Regions from separate parts of the Ochrobactrum vermis genome, predicted to be linked through region 3. Evidence: predicted binding sites of a transcription regulator. Region 3 holds the regulator's gene; each other region holds the start of a gene.

Region 1 (4,247 bases), on a different contig from region 3:
CTGCATCGGCATCATCCCATGTCGGCATCGTCAGTTCATGCGCCCTGGCAAGTGCAGCCAATCTCGCCTGAACCACCTCACGAAGCTCATCAACCTGCGTAGCCGATCTTGCGCTCAATGAAACGATACCGTTGGCCAGAGCGAACAAATTTTTTACGCGGTGACGCATTTCTCCCATATGGAGCTTTTGTTGGCTTTGAGCCTGCAAGCGCTCGCTGATGTCGCGTGCTATTTTTGACGCACCAACAATAACGCCGTTTGCGTTTCGAATAGGTGAGATTGTCAATGAAATATCAATCAGCGTACCATCTTTTCGCTTCCGAACTGTTTCGAAATGATCGACTCTGTTTCCCTTTCGTATTTCGCTTAGAATAGCTGGTTCTTCGTCAAGCCGATCTTCTGGTATCAAGATCGTGACCGGCTTTCCGATTACTTCCTCCGCATGATAAACGAATAAGCGCTCGGCACCTCTATTCCAGCTTCTAATAATGCCATTCAGATCCTTGCTAACGATGGCGTCGTCTGAACCGTCGACAATTGCAGCGAGCCAATCCCGTGGATCGAGATCGGTTTCGCCGAGTTGGGATTGTGAAGCAGGTGTTACCGACAACAAAATGCGATGTTTAGCGTAAGTCGAACAAAGCCGATCGGAGCCAACTTGGTCTTTATGTTTTTCCATCGTACTCCGCCCATTCTAAAGTCATGAAAAGATAATAATTGATCGGAACACGATATCAATTCCCTAGATCCACGTAGTGCGTGAAGTGTTTTACCTTATTCAAATTCTGGATAATCGCCCGCCATTCCGGTTCTTCTCCTATCGATGTGATCAACTGTTCACTGCTAAATAGCGCTATTTCGCGTGACGAGCACCATGATATGCGTTCATCGGTCTTTAGCGGTACATTAAAGGACTAATTCTTGACCGTCAGTACGGGCCGTGTTCTGATTGCAATTGCAAATGGGCGTCCGAGCCATCCGCTGCCGAATTCATGCTTTCGTCTGGTTGGCTACCAAGTGGACGTTAAAGGTTCTGATTGCCAGTCAAGAACGCCGACATAATTCGGTCGAATAGGACGGACTGATCTTGTTGAGGTCTCCATCCATGTTTTATATGAGCGCGAAATGCCTCAATAGGTGGTTCGGCCACCACTAAGATCAGACGTTGCTGCTGTGGTGTATGAGTTTTCTTCCGAAAGCATCCAGGCAACCATAGAATGCACTAACTGTCGTTCAACCACAGCTGACCGCGCTTCGGTTGCTTCTGAGGCACTCTCAGCCCCTCTGTCGCCAGATGCGTTCGACCCGCTTGACGTTCATGACCCAGCCGGTCCGATGCAGCATCGCCGTTATACGACGATAGCCATAGCGGTCTGACTTACAAGCGAGCACTGATGTCTGCGGTCAACGCCGCTTTATCATCCGGGGTCTTGGAGATCTTGCGCTGAGCGGAACGATACTGGCCGGGAACCCAGCATGCCCGTCTCTCGGACACACTCAAATCTTCAGTGACATGATCCAGGCAAGCGCGGGGACGAGCGGAGCTCAGATGGGGTATTCGGATTGCTCCTCGCGTTCACACCTTGGATGGAGTGAGATGGCAGTACCGTTAAACCCTTGTGAAAGGAACGTTTCATGTCACTGTTTGCAGGCCTCGATATTTCCGTAAAGCCAACGGCCACCAGATCGCAAGTCCGTTGCCATAGCTGCCAAACCGCTTGCTCTCTTCCTTGCCGGCCTTGCACGCCATCTTCGCGAGCTGGCGATTGGCGGCGAAACCAATGGAGCAGGTAATGAACGGGCCTATATTTTCGGCCAGTGTCGATTTGATGCGCGCTGCGAGCAGTTCCGGATCACGTCTGCCTGTCTCATCGAGAATGCAGGTCAGCTCGTCGATGCTTTTCGCGGTGTCGATTGCGACGACGGTTTCGATCTCGCAAAGGAGTGCATTATGGGCGCGGCGATAAAGATCAGGATCTTGCGGCACCAAAATTAGATCGGGACAAAGCCTTTTGGCTTCCTTGATCGGCATGACGTTCTTGACGCCACGTGCTTTCGCCTCGCGCGAACAGGCAATCACTGCGGTTCTGTCAGTTCCAGCAAAGGGCACAACGCCTATCGGGCGACCCCGCAATTTGCGATCTACCTGTTGATGAACGCAGGCGAAAAATCCAACAAAATCAAGGTATAAGCGTTCTATCGTCTCCAGCAGACGCATGCGATTACTCCAGCATAAGGGACGAGCGAAACCTGCCCGAAAGTGCACGGGCACTTAGGAACATATTCCGCTGATGGGATGATGTTCCTATTCCGTTCTCTTTTGATTGGAGTGTCAATCCGGAATCCGGTAATAGGATCGATGATAATGATGCGCTTTCCGGAAGCAGGCGGTGCGGGGCGGAGTGAATACGGAACCTAGGTATATAATAGCACTAACAGAATGAATGCTTGTCGGCCGTCTTTAATGCATCGTCATATTCCCAGTTCATTTCGAACTGGCCATTGCGTCTTCGTGGTCGTTTTGATAGGGCTTCCAGCCCAATTCCAGCATATAGTCGCAGATTTCAGCGATCACATCGTAACGCCGCATGACAGCTTGTTGGTGCCTACAAATCATCACCTGCATTCACCGGTCCCGCTTGTGCGAGGCGTTGCTGATGACGCTCTTTCCAATGGGACTGAAATTGGGGTCCCTTCGAATCCGGCGGTGATTTGGGGCGTAGAATGCGCAATGGCAAAGGTGTGGGCAAGTCCGGGCCGATGATGATCGCTTCGCCGGGAGCTAGCATTGGAATGAACTGAGTGGCGGCACGGTCGAGGTCGCCACAGGCATGTTCGACTGTGCTGCGGTCCTGTTCGTTCGTCAGGCGATGAACGATCAGCGTGCCGAGCTGGCTCAATACGTCCTGGGGAATGTCGCGCGGGCGCTGCGTGGCCAGCACGGTTGTCAGGCCATATTTACGCCCCTCTTTGGCGATCAAGCCAAATGAATCGAGACGGACGCTCCCGTACTCATCGCCGATCGTCCGGCCAAGGAATTGATGCGCTTCGTCCAGAAAAACGATGATCGGGGTGTCCCTAAAGCGGCCTTCGCGAGCGAGGCCGAGAAGATATCGCCCAATAATGTTTAACAGCAATTCGCGGGTACTGTGCTCGAACCTGACTTCCTTAAACGATATCAGGGCGACATCGCGTTCGTTGTCATCCAGAAAGCTAGCGACTTCATCGACAAGTGAGGTGCCATGTGTTTGGAACAGGCATTCAAGCTCGCGAGAATTGATCAGCGTCGCTATACGAGAGGAAAGCGATTCACAGTAGCTGGCGGCGTTGTTGTCTGTCCCGCCAAAGTTCGCCGGATTGTTCGTGGCATTGCCCCACACGCACTCCTGCTTGATCTGCTCGGACAAATTCGTGATGTCAAAATCGCATTTCGTAGTGTGGAGAGCGGCGGCGTTGGCCTGGAGTGCGCCGAAGAATGGGCCACGCTGCCGACCGGCTTTCTCCAGAACGCCATTCTGGACGTGCAATCCGGCGGGCATTGCATGTTCGACAGCACGTACGAGTTTCAGACTCTTGATGGCGTCGCGGAGCTTCGGCCCTTGGCTCTGTCCTGACGGTCGAAATAACGAAAACAGGTCGTCCTCGGTGGTTTCGGTATAGGGGAAATGAACATGCTGCGTATGCGGGACATCAGCTTCGAAGGCGAAGACCGTGTCTACGCTCGCCATGTCGCAAAACTCGCCAGTCGGATCAAAGATGAACGCTTTCCCGCTCTGTGCCTTAATCTGCTCTATAAGGCCGGCGATCGTCCAACTCTTTCCACCGCCTGTGGCACCGAAGATGCCACAGTGACGACCGAATAGTTTTTCCGGTGGCAATTCGATTGTGACGCCTTGGCCACCGGCCTCGATCATGCCGACAGGAACGTTGATTTCACCGGCTTTGGTGGCGCTCTTACCGATCATTTGTGCGAGAATGTCGGCACTCGCGAGGAAGACCCCGTCTCCAATCTTGGGATAGGTGTTGATGCCGCGCGCAAGCTTTGTATCGCCATCGGTCACAGTTGAGAGCAACTGAATGCGTCCGATAGGGTTTGGCGTGACTGGAGCCCCGAGGCGGGGTTCGACAGACAGGCGCTCGGCGTCCGGAATTCTTACTTCCGTAATCCGACCCATTAGTTTGACGCGTTCGCAATCGATGAACACGAAATCGCCGACAGCTCCCCGCGACAGAGCGCGTCGTTCCGG
Region 2 (4,247 bases), 190 kb from region 3:
ACGCGGGAGCGTCTGGTCGGACTGCTGACGGCCATGAGCCTTACGCCGCGTGAATTGCTGCGTGAGAAAGGCACACCCTATGTCGAACTCGGCCTGTCCGATCTGAAATGGACCGACGACGAGCTGATCGACTTCATGATGGCTCATCCGATTCTGATCAACCGGCCCATCGTCGAAACGCCGCGTGGCACCAGGCTGTGCCGCCCCTCCGAACTGGTTCTGGCTCTTCTGGAAAACCCTCTTGCTTCGTTCACCAAAGAAGACGGCGAGCAGATTACATTCGAAGAAAAGTCGCGCTGACAGGGATTACGAAATCGCAAGCCGACACCGTGCTTTAGAAGCATGAGAGAAACAGAAAAGGCGCTGTAAAACAGCGCCTTATCGCATTTCACTTATAAACTGGATGATGTTTACTATCAGAACGGAATTTCGTCGTCCAGATCGCGTGAGAAGCCACCACCGCTGCCACCACCCGAAGACGGGCCGGACGAACCAAAATCACCGCCGCCGCCGGAATAATCCGACATTTGGTTGCGATTGCCGCCGCCACCGCCAAACGAGCGGCCTTCGCCGCCACCTTCACCACGGCTGTCTAGCATCTGCAGTTCACCACGGAACTTTTGCAGCACAACTTCCGTCGAATAGCGGTCGTTTCCGTTCTGATCCTGCCATTTGCGGGTCTGGAGCGCGCCTTCGATATAAACCTTGGCGCCCTTCTTCAGATATTGTTCCGCAACCTTGGCAAGGTTCTCATTGAAAATGACGACGCTGTGCCATTCGGTGCGATCCTTGCGTTCGCCGCTCTGACGGTCGCGCCAGCTTTCCGACGTTGCAATGCGCAGATTGGCGACCACATCGCCCGAATTCAGACGACGAATTTCCGGATCGGCACCAAGATTGCCGACCAGAATGACTTTGTTGACGCTACCAGCCATCGAAAAACTACTCCGGGTCTCGCATGCACACTCTCCGCACGTCCCTGCACGGACAAGAGGTACTTTCCAAATGAAAGATCAGGCGCAACGATGCGCCATCACCAGAAACTCATATGTTCACCTTACAGGACTGACTTGATGCGCGCTCAATCCAGCGCGGTGAATTTGTCAATGTCCACAGAGTTTATGTTCTTGTTTTGTTCAAAATGCAACCTTTCGACGTAAAAAAGTCGTGCGTTCGCCACAATTTTTGACGGGTTTTTACATCGTTTATCGCGATGAAGATGCACTTTGCCTTATTTCAGAGCCCAAAACGGCATCTGCCTTAATTTCAAAACAGCCTCACCGGCCATCCTTATGGAGCCAAAACGTCCGCGCCGCGCAACCGGATCAGCTTCCAAGAAAAAGCCCTGCCGCTCACTGTATCTTTGGCGCGCAGGGCTTGGGGTTTGAGCAATGCTCATGTGTCGACATTAATTCGTCGGCAGGTCTTTTCGGATCACAAAGGCGCACGGCCATTTGCATTCCGCGCAAATTCAAATTGTCGGCAATCACACTTTCAATCAACGAGGCATCATTCCTTGCGAAAAGATGCTGCCGCAACCGAAACGGATTGTGCTTTCATCTCTGTGAAAGCTAGGCACTGTAGTCAGGTGGACTCATGCTCCTTTACCTCCCTACTGGGTCTCCCCGCCTCCTGCGGACCTCTTGCCGATGCCGTGTCATCCCACCGCGGCACCTCTCCGCTATCAGCGAGTAAGGGCAGTCTGCTCCTGTCAGGAGTGACAGTCAACGCTCTTGCGTTCACATTTCGTATCGCCTATCAGAAGGCTGGTTGTTCGATATTTGTTCTAATGATAAGAGTGCACCGATGAATGACCGGAGCCCCCTTCTTATTGGAGGGTTTCACCCCATATTAGAGACCGGCCCGACGTGTTTCACCATTCGGCGCCCGTTTATCCATGGCATCATGAGCAGGCAGGACGCGGAATGAGCGATCAGAAATTCATTTCCATACGTGGCGCGCGCGAACACAATCTGAAGAATGTCGACCTCGATCTGCCTCGCGACAAGCTGATCGTGATGACTGGGCTTTCCGGCTCGGGCAAATCCTCGCTTGCCTTCGATACGATCTATGCGGAAGGCCAGCGCCGCTATGTCGAAAGCCTTTCGGCCTATGCGCGCCAGTTCCTCGAAATGATGCAGAAGCCGGATGTCGACCAGATCGACGGCCTGTCGCCTGCCATTTCGATCGAACAGAAGACGACGAGCCGCAATCCGCGTTCGACGGTTGGCACCGTCACTGAAATCTACGACTACATGCGCCTGCTCTTTGCGCGCGTAGGTGTGCCCTATTCGCCGGCGACCGGCCTTCCCATCGAAAGCCAGACGGTCAGCCAGATGGTCGACCGCGTCTTGACACTGGAAGAAGGCACCCGCCTTTATATCCTCGCGCCCATCGTTCGTGGTCGCAAGGGCGAGTACAAGAAGGAACTGGCTGAGCTTCAGAAAAAGGGTTTTCAGCGCGTCAAGGTAGACGGTACCTTCTATGAAATCGCCGATGTTCCGGCACTGGACAAGAAGTACAAACACGACATCGATGTGGTGGTCGACCGCGTTGTGGTGCGCGCTGACCTGTCGACCCGCCTCGCCGACAGCCTCGAAACCAGTCTCAAGCTTGCCGAGGGTCTGGCCGTTGCCGAATTCGCGGACAAGCCGCTGCCGCCTGAAGAAACAGCAGAAGGCGGCGCGGCCAACAAATCGGCCAACGAAACGCATGAGCGCATTCTGTTTTCGGAAAAGTTCGCATGCCCGGTTTCCGGTTTCACCATTCCTGAAATCGAGCCGCGCCTGTTCTCGTTCAACAATCCGTTCGGCGCCTGCCCGACCTGCGACGGCCTCGGCACGCAGCAGGCCATCGATCCGAACCTGATCGTTCCCGATGAAACGGCAGTGTTGAAGGACGGCGCGATTGCCCCATGGGCGCGATCTTCGTCACCCTACTACAATCAGACACTGGAAGCGCTTGGCAAAGCCTTTGGATTCAAGATAGGCGCACGCTGGGCAGATCTTCCGGAAGAATCCCAGCAGGCCATTCTCTATGGCACCAAGGGCAAGGAAATCACTTTCCAATATGATGACGGCCTGCGCTCCTACCAGACGACAAAGCCTTTTGAAGGTGTGATCCCGAATCTGGAGCGCCGCTGGAAGGAGACCGATTCCGCCTGGTCGCGTGAAGATATCGAGCGTTTCATGGCCTCGACGCCCTGCCCTGCCTGCAGCGGTTATCGCCTGAAACCGGAAGCACTGGCGGTAAAGATCGGCATGAAGCACATCGGCGAGATCACGGGAATGTCGATCCGCAAGGCCGATGCCTGGTTCCGTGACGTCGATGGCAGCTTCAATGACAAGCAGCGCGAAATTGCCGCCCGCATCCTCAAGGAAATTCGCGAGCGCCTGCAGTTCCTCAACGATGTCGGCCTCGATTATCTGACGCTGGCACGTAATTCCGGCACGTTGTCAGGTGGCGAAAGCCAGCGTATCCGTCTTGCCTCGCAGATCGGCTCCGGCCTGACCGGCGTGCTTTACGTGCTGGATGAACCATCCATTGGTTTGCATCAGCGCGACAATGCCCGGCTTCTCGATACGCTGCGCCACCTGCGCGATCTCGGCAATACGGTCATTGTGGTCGAGCATGACGAGGATGCGATCCTGACTGCCGATTATGTGGTCGATATCGGCCCGGCGGCAGGCGTCCATGGTGGCAAGATCATTGCTCAAGGGTCGCCACAGGACGTGATGTCCAATGCGAACTCGCTGACCGGCAAATATCTGTCAGGCGCGATGGAAGTTGCTGTTCCGGCGGAACGCCGCAAGATTTCAAAGTCCAAGCGCATCAAGGTCATGGGCGCGCGCGGCAACAACCTGAAAAATGTCTCGGCGGATATTCCGCTTGGCACGTTCACCGCCGTCACCGGCGTTTCAGGCGGCGGCAAGTCCACCTTCCTGATCGAAACCCTGTACAAGGCTGCTTCGCGCCGCATCATGGGCTCGCGCGAACACCCGGCGGAGCATGACCGTATCGAGGGGTTGGAGTTCCTCGACAAGGTGATTGATATTGACCAGTCACCTATCGGTCGTACGCCGCGCTCCAACCCGGCAACATACACCGGCGCCTTCACGCCGATCCGCGACTGGTTTGCGGGTCTGCCGGAAGCCAAGGCACGCGGGTATCAGCCGGGCCGCTTCTCGTTCAATGTGAAGGGTGGACGCTGCGAGGCCTGTCAGGGCGATGGAGTCATCAAGATCGAG
Region 3 (4,247 bases):
AACGCCTGTCGAAAATGGCACCTTCCGATCGCGTTCTGGTTGGTGAAAGCGGCATATTCACACACGAAGATTGCCTGCGTCTGGAAAAATCTGAAATCGGGACGTTCCTCATCGGAGAGAGCCTGATGCGCCAGGCAGATGTCGCGGCGGCTACCCGTGAACTCCTGACCGGCAAGGCCTGACCAATGGTATCCAAGCTCACCCATATCGACCAGACCGGCGCTGCCAATATGGTGGATGTTGGGGCGAAGGATGAAACTGAACGTCAAGCCACGGCCGAAGGATCGGTCAGAATGAAGCCGGAAACGCTGGCGATCATCCTGGAAGGCAATGCCACTAAGGGCGACGTCATTGGCGCTGCGCGTCTGGCAGGCATCATGGCGGCAAAAAAGACCGCCGACCTGATTCCCCTCTGCCATCCGCTTATGCTGACCAAAGTCGCTGTCGACATCGAACCGGATCAGGCACTACCCGGTTTGCGCGTTCGCGCAGTCGCCAAGCTCAAAGGACGCACGGGCGTGGAAATGGAAGCCCTCACCGCCGTTTCCGTCACGTGTCTTACGATCTATGACATGGCCAAAGCCGTTGACAAACATATGGAGATCGGCGGCATCCGCGTTACCAAAAAAAGCGGCGGTAAATCAGGTGACTGGAAAGCCTGAGCCGCTGAACTTTGCTCTGGATCAATTCTTCCAGACAGGCTTTATGCTCTAAACGGGCCAACAATTCAGTTCGAGAGGAAACGCAATGTCCCTTCTCCCGGTCGATGAAGCACTGGCCCGCATCCTGAAATCCGCGGAACCGCACGGCACAGAACAAGTCGCTTTGTCCGATGCGGGTGGACGCGTGGTTGCAACACCTGTGCTCGCACATTTTCTCCAGCCGCCCTTCGACGGGTCGGCGATGGACGGTTATGCCCTGATCGCGCCCGACAACATCTCTTATCCTGTTGAGTTCGACGTAATAGGCGAATCGGCGGCGGGCAATCGCTTCGAAGGCGAATTGGGGATCGGACAGGCGGTTCGCATTTTCACCGGAGCGCCACTACCCAAAGGCACAGACACAATTGTCATTCAGGAACACACCGAGCGTTCGGGTAACCGGCTCACTGTTCTCGAAGGAATGGAGCCAGGACGGCATATACGCCGCGCGGGCCTCGATTTTTCGCCCGGTAACATCGTCATTTCGAGCGGACGTGAGCTGGATGCCGCCGCCTTATCGCTAGCCGCTGCAAGCGGGAACGCGAAAATCGACGTATTCCAAAAACCCAAGGTGGCAATCGTTGCGACCGGTGATGAACTTGTCGCACCGGGTGAAACACCCGGAAAGGACCAAATTGTTGCGTCGAACAGTGTGGGAATCGCCGAAATCATAAGGCGGTCGGGCGGCAGCCCTGCAGACAAGGGGATCATTCCGGACGATCCTGCCAAAATCGAACAAGCAATAGCAGACAGCCTGCAAAGCGGCATCGACATTCTGGTTACGATCGGCGGCGCGTCCGTCGGGGATCGAGATTTTGTGCACGGCGCGCTTCAAAAATTGGGAGTCGATCTCGATTTTTGGAAGATCGCCATGAGGCCGGGCAAACCACTGATGTACGGACGCATCGGTGTGAATGGCAAAATTGTGCATGTGATAGGCTTGCCCGGTAATCCTGTTTCGAGCCTCGTCTGCAGTCTAGTTTTCCTCCGTCCGCTTGTCGCCAAGCTGGCCGGAACCAACCTTGATGCCGACATCCGGCCTGCGAAGCTTGGTGCTTCCCTACCTGCAAATGACCATCGCCGCGATTATATCCGGGTTACAATCGAATCAACTCCGGATGGAACGCTGATCGCGAAGCCATTTCCGGTCCAGGATTCGTCCATGCTCTCGGCTCTCGTCGGCTCAAAAGCACTTCTCATCAGAGATGAGAACGCGTCCGCTGCCTCAATCGGCGACGATTGTCGCGTCCTTATGCTGTAGATCAAAGACAGATTCCGGCTTTTCTAATTATGAGAGAAATCATATAACTAATTATAATATATATATTATATCGCTTCTAATCTAAAATTTCCCACCAATGACGCTCTCGTGTCAAAACGTTCCGCCCATTCTCACTCGGAGCGTTAATGGATTTAAAACCATTGCAGAACAAGACTGGAACATATAGTGTTCGTTCTGGTTTTGTTTTTCTCAATTCTTGGTCGGGAGGGTGTCGCGCATGTTAACCCGTAAACAGCACGAGCTTCTGCTGTTCATTCACGAACGTCTGAAAGAAACAGGCATTCCGCCGTCTTTCGATGAAATGAAAGAAGCACTCGATCTGGCTTCAAAATCGGGTATCCATCGTCTGATTACGGCTCTGGAAGAGCGTGGTTTCATCCGCCGCCTGCCGAACAGAGCACGTGCGCTTGAGGTTTTGCGCCTGCCTGATTCCATCGCACCGGGGCTCAATGCGCAAAAGAAGTTCGCCCCTAGCGTTATCGAAGGTAGTCTGGGCAAAGCGCCGCCGCCGCCCTCACCGGGACGCCCTGCCCCTGTAGCTACGAATGACGACACGTCCGGAACTGTATCCATACCGGTTATGGGGCGGATTGCTGCCGGCGTGCCCATCTCCGCGATTCAGAATCAAACCCATTCCCTCAGCCTTCCGCCCGAAATGATCGGCGCGGGCGAGCATTACGCTCTTGAGGTCAAAGGCGATTCAATGATCGATGCCGGAATTTTCGACGGAGACACCGTCATTATCAAGCGTGGCGAATCCGCAAATCCAGGTGAAATCGTGGTGGCGCTTGTCGATGACGAAGAAGCAACTTTGAAACGCTTTCGTCGCAAGGGAGCATCCATAGCTCTTGAAGCCGCTAATCCGGCTTACGAAACACGAATATTCGGACCTGACCGTGTTCGTGTGCAGGGTAAGCTTGTCGGCCTGATCCGCCGCTACTAGAGCATTTCCAACAAAAGAACGAAGCGGCTTTACGTAGGAAATACGTAAGGCAAAGAGATCGAGCGGATCCATAGTTCATTTTTAATTGGAAGCGTTCGAGAATCATTTGCAGCGATTTGCTTCGTCGTCGGCGTCTGATGTGCAGCTCGCTGCGTTTTTGACAGCTCGAGATTTGGACTTGTACTCACGTTCGGGCAAGCCGCGCGCCGGACGCGAATGGATGCGATGCAAATGCCAAGGACGGCTTGGCGTATCGACTGCAAATGTTATTCGGTTATCGTGTTGCAGATCAGATATCGCCTGCCCGACGTCTGGTTTTATTGTTTCGGACGAAACTATCGATAAAGCCTGGAAAGCTTGGTTTGGTTCTGGTGCTTTCCCGAGTCTGATTTCCACAGCTCCCTTCAGCGCCAGATCGCGTTTACTGATGCTCAGAGTTTTGGAACGACCGCACGACGCGTTTTTGCCGGGAACCGCGAGAATAACCACATCGCCGATATTGCAGGCTATCTCTTGCATTGCGATGTTTGCCGTATAGGCAAGTGTGCGACCATCGCGCAGATTGATCGTGCACAATCCATCTTCGCATTCAAACCCATTCCCACCCGTTCGTTTCTTGTTTTTGCCTGATGGCGGCACGATAAACTCTTCTATCAGATAAGCGGTTTTCCAATTATCGATCGTAAATTGCGAGGGGCGGTTTCGATTGATCGCGAACCTGCCATCCGCCAATCGGACGCCTACCAGTTTGGCATCCTCCGATATTACGATATCGGGCAAAGGCTCCCTGATGAAAACAACGAGCCCAACAGCAATGAACGGAAGCGCCAGTACCTTCAGTCTGGTAGACAGAACAACAGCCAGAACGAGCGCAATGGTCCACAGAACGAGAGTGAGTGCCGGCATCGTCCCCGGATTGCCGTCGGGGGACCATGCCGCAACAAGGGCGGCAATATGCCTGACGGTGAAAATTCCCCACCCCATGATCTGCAAAGGCACCCAGTCCAGTTGCAGCGGCATTAGCACGAGACCGAAGACAGCGAACGGCATCACGAGGAGCGCTATTACGGGCTCGGCTAGAACGTTGCCAAGCAGGCCTAACGGTGCGGTATTGTTGAAATGATAAGCAGCAAAAACTCCGCTGGCCAGTCCGGCAATGACTGAAGTGGCGGCTGCAGCCGTGATCGGTTTCAGGATTCTTCCAGCAAAGCCATGGGTGGTCCTGCCACGCTTTTCCTTACCAATCTGTCTGCTCGCGCTGCGCTCACTCCACCAGGCATAACCGGCAATCAACGCGGCTGTGGCTGAGAAAGACATTTGA

The links. The regulator LexA, encoded in region 3, represses DNA repair genes until DNA is damaged. The targets are predictions, from matches to a motif close to TGTTCNNNNTGTGTTCNG.
Region 1: a site for LexA is predicted at 2,301-2,318, ahead of CQZ93_RS26040 (Y-family DNA polymerase). Genes of this name have one in related genera too.
Region 2: a site for LexA is predicted at 1,772-1,789, ahead of uvrA (excinuclease ABC subunit UvrA). Genes of this name have one in related genera too.

Annotation. Positions count from the first base shown of each region.
Region 1 covers NZ_PCOC01000003.1:221,408-225,654, forward strand. The annotation lists gene CQZ93_RS26025 (PAS domain S-box protein) at 1-679, opposite strand, end outside; partial or broken gene CQZ93_RS27360 (3-oxoacyl-ACP reductase) at 1,131-1,220, opposite strand; partial or broken gene CQZ93_RS27200 (IS3 family transposase) at 1,229-1,549, opposite strand; gene CQZ93_RS26040 (Y-family DNA polymerase) at 1,634-2,218, opposite strand; partial or broken gene CQZ93_RS26045 (type III glutamate--ammonia ligase) at 2,439-2,611, opposite strand; gene CQZ93_RS26050 (ATP-binding protein) at 2,607-4,205, opposite strand.
Region 2 covers NZ_PCOC01000001.1:1,316,841-1,321,087, reverse strand. The annotation lists gene arsC (arsenate reductase (glutaredoxin)) at 1-300, shown strand, start outside; gene ssb (single-stranded DNA-binding protein) at 417-935, opposite strand; gene uvrA (excinuclease ABC subunit UvrA) at 1,926-4,247, shown strand, end outside.
Region 3 covers NZ_PCOC01000001.1:1,504,788-1,509,034, forward strand. The annotation lists gene trpC (indole-3-glycerol phosphate synthase TrpC) at 1-182, shown strand, start outside; gene moaC (cyclic pyranopterin monophosphate synthase MoaC) at 186-662, shown strand; gene CQZ93_RS07445 (molybdopterin molybdotransferase MoeA) at 748-1,962, shown strand; gene lexA (transcriptional repressor LexA) at 2,201-2,926, shown strand; partial or broken gene CQZ93_RS07455 (ComEC/Rec2 family competence protein) at 3,029-4,247, opposite strand, start outside.